2 regions of the Janthinobacterium sp. CG_23.4 genome follow, and region 2 is predicted to be linked to the other one. Evidence: riboswitches for the same ligand, from Rfam matches in the RefSeq annotation. Region 2 holds a riboswitch; the other holds the start of a gene.
The links. Region 2 has a riboswitch for thiamine pyrophosphate ahead of thiC (phosphomethylpyrimidine synthase ThiC). Riboswitches for the same ligand answer to the same signal wherever they lie in the genome.
Positions count from the first base shown of each region.

Region 1: linked by a shared signal. The riboswitch ahead of H4V96_RS14305 (TonB-dependent siderophore receptor) and the one ahead of thiC (phosphomethylpyrimidine synthase ThiC) in region 2 are both predicted to bind thiamine pyrophosphate.

Region 1 is NZ_JARXUX010000001.1:3,191,323-3,196,606, reverse strand. Features, by position in the region: gene H4V96_RS14305 (TonB-dependent siderophore receptor) at 1-1,609, opposite strand, end outside; TPP riboswitch at 1,695-1,792, opposite strand; gene H4V96_RS14300 (hypothetical protein) at 1,872-2,009, opposite strand; gene H4V96_RS14295 (hypothetical protein) at 2,008-2,313, shown strand; gene H4V96_RS14290 (Imm26 family immunity protein) at 2,407-2,889, shown strand; gene H4V96_RS14285 (sensor histidine kinase) at 3,017-4,375, opposite strand; gene ompR (two-component system response regulator OmpR) at 4,389-5,123, opposite strand.
Region 2 is NZ_JARXUX010000001.1:553,495-558,778, reverse strand. Features, by position in the region: gene thiE (thiamine phosphate synthase) at 1-301, opposite strand, end outside; gene H4V96_RS02515 (hydroxymethylpyrimidine/phosphomethylpyrimidine kinase) at 264-1,088, opposite strand; gene H4V96_RS02510 (thiazole synthase) at 1,088-1,882, opposite strand; gene thiS (sulfur carrier protein ThiS) at 1,898-2,110, opposite strand; gene thiC (phosphomethylpyrimidine synthase ThiC) at 2,122-4,035, opposite strand; TPP riboswitch at 4,126-4,241, opposite strand; gene H4V96_RS02495 (hypothetical protein) at 4,350-4,607, opposite strand; gene H4V96_RS02490 (response regulator) at 4,661-5,284, opposite strand, start outside.

The DNA.
Region 1 (5,284 bases), 2.6 Mb from region 2:
TGAAGTCGGGCGTCACATCCATCTTCACGCCCAATTCAATCTGCTTCGAGCGGCTCGGCGTCAGCTCTTCGTTGGCATTCATTGCCTTGCGGTCCGCCGTGCCGCCATGTTCCATGCCCTGCGAATAGGCCGCATACACGGAGACATTGTCGAGCGGCGTATAGACCAGCGATACATTGGGCAGCAGGAAGTCGTGCTTGGCGCGAATTTCTGTGTCGGCCTTGAGCACATACTGGTAGCCATCGACATCGACATGGCGCAAGCCGCCATGCAGTTTCCAGTTCGGCGTCAGACTGATGATGTCCTGCACGAAGACGGAGTTTTCCGTATCCTTGCGCACCAGGCGCACGGGACCCGTGACGCCCGGCGAGGTGCCGACGATTTGCGGCTGATAGATGTTGCTCACGCCCACCCAGTCGTACACGTACAGGCCGGCGCGGTCCTTGCGGCGGAAGGTCGAGACGCCGGCCGTGAATGCATGACGCAGACTACCGGTGGCGAACTTGCCCTCGATCATGGCTTGCGCGCTCAGCGGCTTTTTCGTTTCGCCCAGGCTGCGGTAGTCATACACGTCGTAGTCGCCATTGCCGCAGAAGCCAGGGTACAGGTCCTGTCCGCTGCAGCCATACGGGAAGGCGGTGTAGTCATCGCGCTTGAACGCGTGCTGGTTGGCCGACAGGGTGGCATTCCAGTCGTCATTGAACGCGTACTGGAAGCGCAGGCCGATGTTGGTGGTGACGGTTTCCACGGGGCGCGTCCATGGCTGCAAGTTGAGCATGGCATTGGCGCTGACGCCCGTTGGCAAGGTTTTATTGTTCAGCAGCTGGAAGCCGGGCGCTGTTGCCTGCGCCTTGTCCTGGTAGTCGGCATCGAGCTGCAGCAGCGCCTGTGGCGATATCTGCCAGTCGAAGGCGCCAGAAATGAATTTACGGTTGCCATCGGCGCCCTTGATGTAGGAGCGCAGGCGCTCGGCCGCCACGTTGACACGGTAGCCGAAGCGCGTGTCTTCCAGGCGACCGCCTAGGTCAACGGCGCCGTACAGGGTGCCGCGCTCGCGCGTTTCCACGGTGACCGTGCGCAGTGGCGAAGCGGTGGGGCGCTTGACGATGAAGTCGATCACGCCGCCGGGCGCGGCCACGCCCGCCTGCAAGCCAGCCAGGCCTTTCAGCACTTCGATGCGCTCCTTGTTTTCCAGCGCAATTTGCGTGTCGCCAGGAATGGCCATGCCATCCTTGCGGTAGCTGGAATTGTTATCGAGCTTGAAGCCGCGGATGGTGAACTGTTCCGCATAGCCGACGGCGTTGTAGGCGTCGTTGATGCTGGCGTCGAGCTTGACGGCGTCGCTCAGATTACGTATCTGCAAGTCCTGCATGTCTTTTTGCGCAATGACGGTGACGGACGCCGGCGTTTGTAGCAGCGGTGCGTCGGAAAAGCCGCCCACGGAAGCGCGCTTGGCGGCTGGCGCCTTGCTGGCCGTGACGATGACTTCGGCCATGCTTGGCGTATCGGCCTGTGAGTCGGCGGTGTCAGGCGCTGCCAGCGCTGGCGCGGCAAACGCCTGCACGATGGCCAGGGTCAGTACAGAAACGGATAAATTCGGTGTGGACATAGATTGCTCGTGGTTCAAGCCGACTCTCGGGAGAGTACGGCAGGCTGCTTGTTCGGCTGGCGCCAACGCAGGAGCTATCAAAGGAGGGAGGTACTTTGCGCTTTCCTTCGCTGGCATTATCCAGATCAGGTACGAAGGGTATCTCTCACCCGGATGACTGCTCCAGGACCCCTAGCGAGGTGACAGCTTAGCATGAAGCACGGCCTGCTGTCCCATCTGGCTGAGCGTTTTACAACAGTGTGGCGCGAATCTACAAACGCAGTTAGCGCACCTTGCCGTCGTCGATGGTCAGCAGGAAATCGTGGTGCGCGGCTGGAAACGCGTCGTGGACGCTTGAGCTTTTCGCCCACGAGGCGGAGAATGCAGCCGATGTTACCACCACGCGAAAAGGAATGCGCATGACCACCGTCCCACTGGAAGAATCGGGCTTGCCTGCCACGGCACTCGATATGCACCGCGCCATCGGCGCCACCATCGCCGCGCTACAGGCACTGGACTTGAACAGCCAGCGCTTCGAGGCGTGCACGGACCCGGAACTGCGTCGCGTGCTCGCGCATGCGGGCGACACCAGTCGCAAGGAAGCGGCCATGCTGCTCGAGTGGATGCGTCGCCGCGATGCGCGCCTGGACGCGGCCATGAAGGAGGCGCTGTTCAAGGCGGGGCCGATCGTTGCTCAGTATCACTATGACGAGAACATAGGGTAACGATTGCGTTGTCGCTGTGGCGTACCATGCGCCACATGCCCGGTGCTTCGCGTAGACTGTGTGCCGAACACGATTTTGGAAGAGTTTGCAACGATGAGATCATTGCCATACCGAGAAGGCAGCTGGTTTGCCGTACCCTTGCCTGGCGGCGGCTATGCCGCCGGCGTGGTAGCGCGCCGGGCGCCTGCCGGGCGCATCATGCTGGCGTATATGTTCGGGCCGAAGCGCGACCGCTTGCCTGTACTGGAAGAATTGGAAGATTTGCGCCCGGAACATGCCGTGCGCCGCTTGCGCACGGGTGATATGGCCATCCTTAACGCGCGCTGGCCCCTGCTGGGCGACAGCCGCCACTGGGAGCGCGAGGCCTGGCCCATGCCAGCCTTTATCCGCCGTAATGCCTCATTGCAGCGCGCCTGGCGCGCCAGTTATGCCGACGCCGACCCTGCCAAGCTGGACCGTGAAGAATCGATTCCCTTCGATACGCCGGGCATGGAAAGCGATTCCCTGTACGGTTACGGGGCAACGGAATTGCTGATGAATAAAGTGCTGGTGCAGGAAGCGGCGTCGGCAGCGTAGGCCGGATGAGGCCGTAATCCGACAACATTGTTGGCTGTTCTTGTCGGATTACGCGGTTCCCGCTAATCCGACCTACGTCGCCTGCACCGCTGGCGCAAACACCGGAGTGAGCAGGCCCGATTATTTTTTACGCCGCTGGCAAGCTGATCTGAAACGCCAGGCCACCGCCTTCGCGGTTGCGTACCTGCAATTCGGCGCCATGGCGCTGCAGCACGCGCTCGACGATGGCCAGGCCCAGACCGGCGCCGTTGGCTTGCCCGCGCGCCGTGTCGAGGCGGGTGAACGGTTTCATCAGTTGCTCGATCTTCTCGGCCGGTACGCCCGTGCCGTGGTCTTGTACCTCGATAATCACCTTTTTCACGCCGTGGCTGGTGCGCACATGGCAGCCGATGTCGATTTCCGTCAGGTCGCTGCCTGGCGACTTGCCATAGCGGCGGGCATTCTCGATCAGGTTGTTCAGCACGCGGCGCAAGTCGGTGGGATTGCCCATCGCATGCGCGCCTTCGGCGATGCTGGCATGGATGCTCACGTCCGGCAGGCGCATCGCTTCGCGCGTCATGTCGCTCAGTAAACCGCTGAGGTCCACGTCCGTGAAGCTCGACGCTTCCGTCGGCCTGGCGTAGTCGAGGAACTGGCCGATGATGGCGTCCATCTGGCCGATATCGGACTGGATGCCCAGGCGCGCCTCGTCCGACAGGTTGGCCATTTCCACTTCCAGTTGCATGCGCGCCAGCGGCGTGCGCAAATCGTGCGAAATACCGGCCAGAATCACGGCGCGGTCCGATTCTACCTGCTTCAAATCATCGACCATCTGGTTGAAGCTGCGGTTCGCCTCGATGATTTCGATCGGGCCTTTTTCCGGCAGCAGCGCCGGCTGCTTGCCCTTGGCGATGTCGCGCGCGGCCGCCGTCAAACGTGACAGCGGCAGATTGATCAGGCTCGAAATAATGGCCGCGCCCAGCAGAGACAGCAAGGACACCAGGCTGGCCCAGCCCAGCCACTGGAAGCCCGTCAGGCCACGCAGGCGCTCGCGGTCCAGCATCAGCCAGTATTCGTCATCGTCGATCTTGAAGCTGACCCAGAAACCGGCTACGCCGTTGACGCGCGCGGAAAAGCGCGTGTCCTTGCCCAGTTTGGCTTTCACCTGCGCCTCGATCTCGGGCATCAGGTAATTGTCGGGCGGCGGCTCGATGCGGTCGTCCTCTTCCAGCGAGAAGATGCGGATGCCTTCATTGCTGACGAGGTCGAACAGCAGCTCGCGCCGCAACTCGGGCGCCGAGTGCGTCAGTGCCGCATGCGTGATGGTGACGACGGAAATGATCTGGGCGGAAATCTGCTGCGCTTGCGGCTCGCGCTGGATGACGGAAATCATGCCGATCCAGGTGATCATGCTGACCGTGGTCAAGGTGCCGAGCAGCAAAAAGGTGCGCCAGAACAGGCCGCTTTTCAGCCGCGCCAGGCTGATATCGGGAACAAGCTTCATCATGCCTTGCCTGCGATCAGCGCGGCTGTCCGTCCGGGATGAAGACGTAGCCCAGGCCCCACACGGTCTGGATGAACAGCGGGCTCGACGGATCGGGTTCGATCAGCTTGCGCAAGCGCGAGATTTGCACGTCCAGGCTGCGGTCAAATACTTCGTATTCGCGGCCGCGCGCCAGTTCCATCAGTTTCTCGCGCGACAGCGGCTGGCGCGCATGACGGGCAAATACCTTCAGCACGGAAAATTCGCCCGTCGTCAGGGGCACCGTTTCGCCGCTCTTTTTCAGGGTGCGCGTGCCCAGGTCCAGCACGAAGTGGCCAAACTCGAAGGTTTGCGGCGTTTCCGACGGCGCGCCCGGGATTTCATCGGGACCCTTGCGACGCAGCACGGCGCCGATGCGGGCCACCAGTTCGCGCGGGTTGAACGGTTTCGGCAGGTAGTCGTCGGCGCCCATTTCCAGGCCCACGATGCGGTCCACATCTTCGCCTTTGGCCGTCAGCATGATGATCGGTGTCTGGTCACCCGCGCCACGCAGGCGGCGGCAGATCGACAGGCCGTCTTCGCCGGGCAGCATCAAATCGAGCACCAGCAAGTCGTAGCGTTCGCGTAGCCACAATTTGTTCATGGCAGTCGCGCTCTCTGCCGTGAAGACATTGAAACCCTGTTCGGTCAGGTAGCGACGCAGCAGATCGCGCAGGCGCACGTCGTCATCGACGACCATGATCTTCGCCTGGTGGCCGTGGATCGATTGCATTGTTGTATTACTGCCGGAAGTGGAGGTTGTGGTCATTTAGGGTGTCGTATTATCTTATATTAGTTGCTATAGTAACGCCTCGCGCGGTGCCGACAAGGGTGTATGGCAACCCATTACAAAGTGTTACAAACTTTACCCAATTACTCTTACTGCACCGTGTA
Region 2 (5,284 bases):
CGATTTTGTTCGCGCCCAGGCGCGCGCGCACCTGCGCCACGGCAGCGTCCGTACCGCCGACGTGTACGCCGTCCGCGTCGAGCTCTTCGCACAGTGCGATAAAGTCGTTGATGATGAAGGGCACGCCATACTTGCGGGCCAGGGTCAGCAAGGCGCCAGCCTGCTCGCGCCGCTGCTGCGCGTCGGCGCTCTTGTGCCGGTATTGCAGCATGGCAACACCTTCCTGCAAGGCTTGCTCGCTCACGTCGAGCAAGCGGTCGGTGTCATCCCAGTTGGGGGTGACCAGATACAGTCCACGCATGATGTTTTCCTTGTTCAATGAAACGTTGCGGTATGCCTTGACCTGGCGCTATCGCATACGCGCCGGCCAGGGCCGCATGGCAATAGCTTTGTGCCAGCGCCAGCGCTTCGGCCAGCGGATGGCCCAATGCCAGGCGTGCCGCGATGGCGGAGGCCAAAGTGCAGCCGCTGCCGTGGAAGGCGCCGGGCAGACGCGGCCAGCGCCACTCGCGCTCGCCGCCTGCGCTATCGCACCAGCGGTTGACGATCACCTCGCCCTCACCATGCCCGCCCGTCAGCAGCACGTTCTTGCAGCCTTGCGCGCGCAGACTTTCTGCGCCACCGAGGGCCAGCGCTTCCGGCCCGTTCGGCACGATCAGGGTCGTCACCGGCAGCAAGGGCGTCAGCGCCAGCACCGCATCGCCCTTGCTGAGCAGATCACCATGGCCGCTGGCCAGTACGGGATCGAGCACCACGGGCAAGTCGGGCCGGACCAGCCGCAATTGCGCGATCAGTTGCGCAATGACGGCCGCATTTGCAGCGCTGCCGGGGATGCCGATTTTCACAGCATCAATGGCGATTTTGGCGATCAGCGCCTGCGCCTGCCGGCACAGCATTGCCGGCGCCACCGCTTCCACGCCAAACACACGGTCATTGTCTTGCACCGTCAGCGCCGTGATGACGGGCAAGGCATGCACGCCCTGCGCCGCAATGGCCAGGATATCGGCGGCCAGGCCGGCGCCGCCCGAGGGGTCGAGGCCGGCAAACACCAGCACAACCGGACGACCCGGCAGACGCTGTCGCCCCATCACGCCAGGCGGCCAGCCATCGGCGACGAGGGCGAGGCGGCAAATTTACGCGGCATGCGTCCTGCCAGAAACGCGGCACGTCCGGCGCGCACGGCCAGCTTCATCGCATGCGCCATGCGCACGGGATCGCGCGCGCCGGCAATGGCCGTGTTCATCAGCACGCCGTCACAACCGAGCTCCATGGCAATGGCCGCATCCGACGCCGTGCCCACGCCCGCGTCCACCAGCACCGGCACTTTCGCCTGGGCTATGATCAGTGACAAATTCCACGGATTCAAGATGCCCATGCCCGAGCCAATCAGCGAGGCCAGCGGCATGATGGCCACGCAGCCGATATCTTCCAAAATCTTCGCCTGGATCGGGTCGTCACTGCAATAGACCATCACGTCGAAGCCATCCTTGACCAACGCTTCGGCCGCGATCAGGGTTTCCGGCATGTGTGGAAACAAGGTCTTTTCATCGCCCAGTACTTCCAGCTTGACCAGATTGCGCCCGCCCAGCAGCTCGCGCGCCAGCTGCAAGGTGTAGACGGCATCCTTGGCGTTGTAGCAGCCAGCCGTGTTGGGCAAAATCGTGTACTGGTCCGGCGGCAGCACATCGAGCAGGCTGGGCGCGCTCGGATCTTGCCCGATATTGACGCGACGGATCGCCACCGTGATGATTTGCGCTTGCGCCGCGTCCGTCGCTTCGCGCGTCTGTGACAAATCCTTGTACTTGCCGCTGCCCACCAGCAAGCGCGATTGGTATTGTTTTCCTGCGATGCTCAGCAGATCATCGTTATGATTACTTGTCATTGCTTTTTCCTTAATTTAGCCACCGCCGATGGCGCGTACGATCTCTACCTGATCCAAGCTTTCCAGGACCCTGCCCTGCCACGCCTTGCGCGGCACGACATGGCGGTTGACGGCCAGCGCCAGCGCCTGGTTTTCCAGCGACAATGCGGCGATCAACTGGTCCAGCGTGTGCCCCGGCGGCACCTGGTGCGGCGCGCCGTTGAGCGTGATGGGTATGCATGCAGGCATCACGCTCTCCTTCATACCTTACGGTACAGCTCGGCGCCGTTCTTGATGAATTCGATGGCCTTGATTTCCATGCCTTGCTGGAGCGCCTTGTCTTCCGCGATGCCCATGCCGGCCGCATATTCGCGCACTTCCTGCGTGATCTTCATCGAGCAGAAGTGCGGGCCGCACATGGAGCAGAAATGCGCTACCTTGGCCGAATCCTTGGGCAGAGTTTCGTCGTGGAATTCGCGCGCCTTGTCCGGGTCCAGGCCGATGTTGAACTGGTCATCCCAGCGAAATTCAAAGCGCGCTTTCGACAGGGCGTTGTCGCGGATTTGTGCGCCCGGATGGCCCTTGGCCAGGTCGGCCGCATGCGCCGCAATTTTATACGTGATGATGCCATCCTTCACATCAGCCTTGTTGGGTAAGCCCAAGTGTTCCTTCGGCGTCACATAGCACAGCATGGCCGTGCCATACCAGCCTATCATGGCCGCGCCTATGCCCGATGTGATGTGGTCGTAGCCGGGGGCAATATCGGTCGTCAGCGGTCCCAGCGTGTAGAACGGCGCTTCGCCGCACTGCTCCAGCTGCAAGTCCATGTTTTCCTTGATCAATTGCATGGGCACATGGCCCGGGCCTTCGATCATCACTTGCACATCGTGCTTCCAGGCCACTTGCGTCAGCTCGCCCAGGGTTTTCAGTTCGCCCAACTGCGCCTCGTCGTTGGCGTCGTAGATCGAGCCGGGGCGCAAGCCGTCACCCAGCGAGAACGACACGTCGTACGCCTTCATGATGTCGCAAATGTCTTCAAAATGCGTGTACAGGAACGATTCCTGATGGTGTGCCAGACACCATTTCGCCATGATGGAACCGCCGCGCGAGACGATGCCCGTCAAGCGCTTGGCCGTCAGCGGCACATAGCGCAGCAGCACGCCCGCGTGGATGGTGAAGTAGTCAACGCCCTGCTCCGCCTGCTCGATCAAGGTATCGCGGAAAATCTCCCACGTCAGGTCTTCGGCCTTGCCATTGACCTTTTCCAGCGCCTGATAGAGGGGCACAGTACCGATGGGCACGGGGCTGTTGCGCACGATCCATTCGCGCGTTTCGTGGATGTGCTTGCCAGTAGACAAGTCCATCACGTTATCGCCGCCCCAGCGGATGGCCCAGGTCATTTTTTCCACTTCCTCGCCGATGGACGAAGTGACGGCCGAATTGCCGATATTGGCGTTAATTTTCACCAGGAAATTGCGGCCGATGATCATCGGTTCGACTTCCGGATGGTTGATGTTGGCGGGAATGATGGCGCGGCCACGGGCGATTTCCTCGCGCACGAATTCGGCCGTGATTTGCGCAGGAATGCTGGCGCCGAAGGACTGGCCCGGATGCTGGCGGCCCATCAGCTCGGCCAGGCGCTCGCCCATGGGACCGGAGGCTTTCAGTTCGCGCAAATACTCGTGGCGGCGCATGTTTTCGCGGATGGCCACGAATTCCATTTCCGGCGTGATGATGCCTTGCCGGGCGTAATGCATTTGCGTCACATTCTTGCCGGCGATGGCGCGGCGCGGCTTGCGGTGCAGGTTAAAACGCAGCTCGGCCAGTGTCGGGTCTGCCAGGCGGGCGATGCCGTAGTCGGAGGTGGGACCGGGCAATTCTTCCGTGTCGGCCCGCTCCATGATCCACGGCAGGCGCGGCGTAGCCAGGCCCGAGCGGATATCGATCTGCACCTCCGGGTCCGTGTACGGGCCGGACGTGTCGTACACGTAGATCGGCGGATTCTTTTCGCCGCCGAACGACGCTTCCGTATCGGATTGGCTGATTCTGCGCATGGGCACGCGGATATCGGGGCGGCTGCCTTCAATATAGATCTTGCGCGAATTGGGCAGCGGTGCGATGGCCGCTTCGTCGACCGTGGCGGTGGCGGAGAGGAATTTCGGGTTGGCGTTCATTTTGGCTCCTTGGCTAGACTTGCAGCTAGACTATTTATAGCCTGGAGCCAGCTAAGGAGGTTCGGCTGCGCGCACGCGGAAAAGCGAGGTGCGTTCATCCTAAAGCTTCCCTTCGCTGGCATTATCCAGATCAGGTTCGGAGGGTATTTCTCACCCGCGCTTGCACTGTGTTTCCACAGCGAAAGGCAGGACCCCTAGCGTTTGCCGCCTTGCGGCAGCGGGCCAATTATACGCGCTTCGCGCCGCGTGGCCAGATGATTTCTTGCGTTGTCGTCGTGCCGGCATCTGCTGCAATGCAGCAGATACCGGCGCGCTTATTTCTTCTTGCCCCAGCGCCAGGCGGTCGGTTCGCCCTTCCACTGGCACACGGCGATCAGCGCGGCGACGATGGCGACTTCATACACGATGTAGCCCAGCAGCATGGTTTGTGGCGGGAACAGGAAGGCGCCGCAGGCGAACAGCGCCAGCGCGGCCAGGAACACCAGCCAACCCTGCCAGGTGATGGGCAAACCCCAGCCCCAGCCGTAGGTCTTGGCGGGAAACCAGTATTCGGGCAGTGATTTGTCAACCATGATACTTTCCTTGTTGATGTCAATAACAACAAGTATAGATCAACGGTCGGCAATCAGACAGCACGCAGGCGCTGCGTGACATCGAGACCGATGCCGCGATAGCCGATGAAACGGCTGCCATTGTCGAACATCGGCTCGCCACTGACCTGCAGATACTGCGTGCTGCCGTCCAGGTTGGCGCGGCTATAGATGAAGTCGAGGAAAGGTTCGCGCGCGGCGATCTTGGCGTCGAGCAATGCACGCTCGGCCGCGTTCCAGCGCTGCGGCTCTGCCTCGCTGCCGATGCCCAGCATTTCAGCCACGGGACCGGAAAAGCGCGTCAGCTTACCCTGCGCATCCTGTTCCCAGTACCAGTCGGAAGACAGTTCCGTAAAGCGCTGGAAGCGCGCTTCGCTCTCGCGCAACTCGGCCGTGCGTTCTTCCACCAACTGTTCCAGCGACTTGTTGTATTCGGCCAGCTTCTGGTACAGCAAACGCACTTCCAGCATATTGTGGATGCGCGTCTTCACCTCCACCAGGTCGAAGGGCTTGCTGACGAAGTCCTTGGCGCCGGCCTGTAGCGCGCGCAGCTTATGGCCGGGCTGGGCCGTAATCACCAGCACCGGCAGATAGCTGCCCGCCTCGATGTCGCGCAAGCCGTCCATGACTTCGAAGCCATCCATTTCAGGCATCTGCAA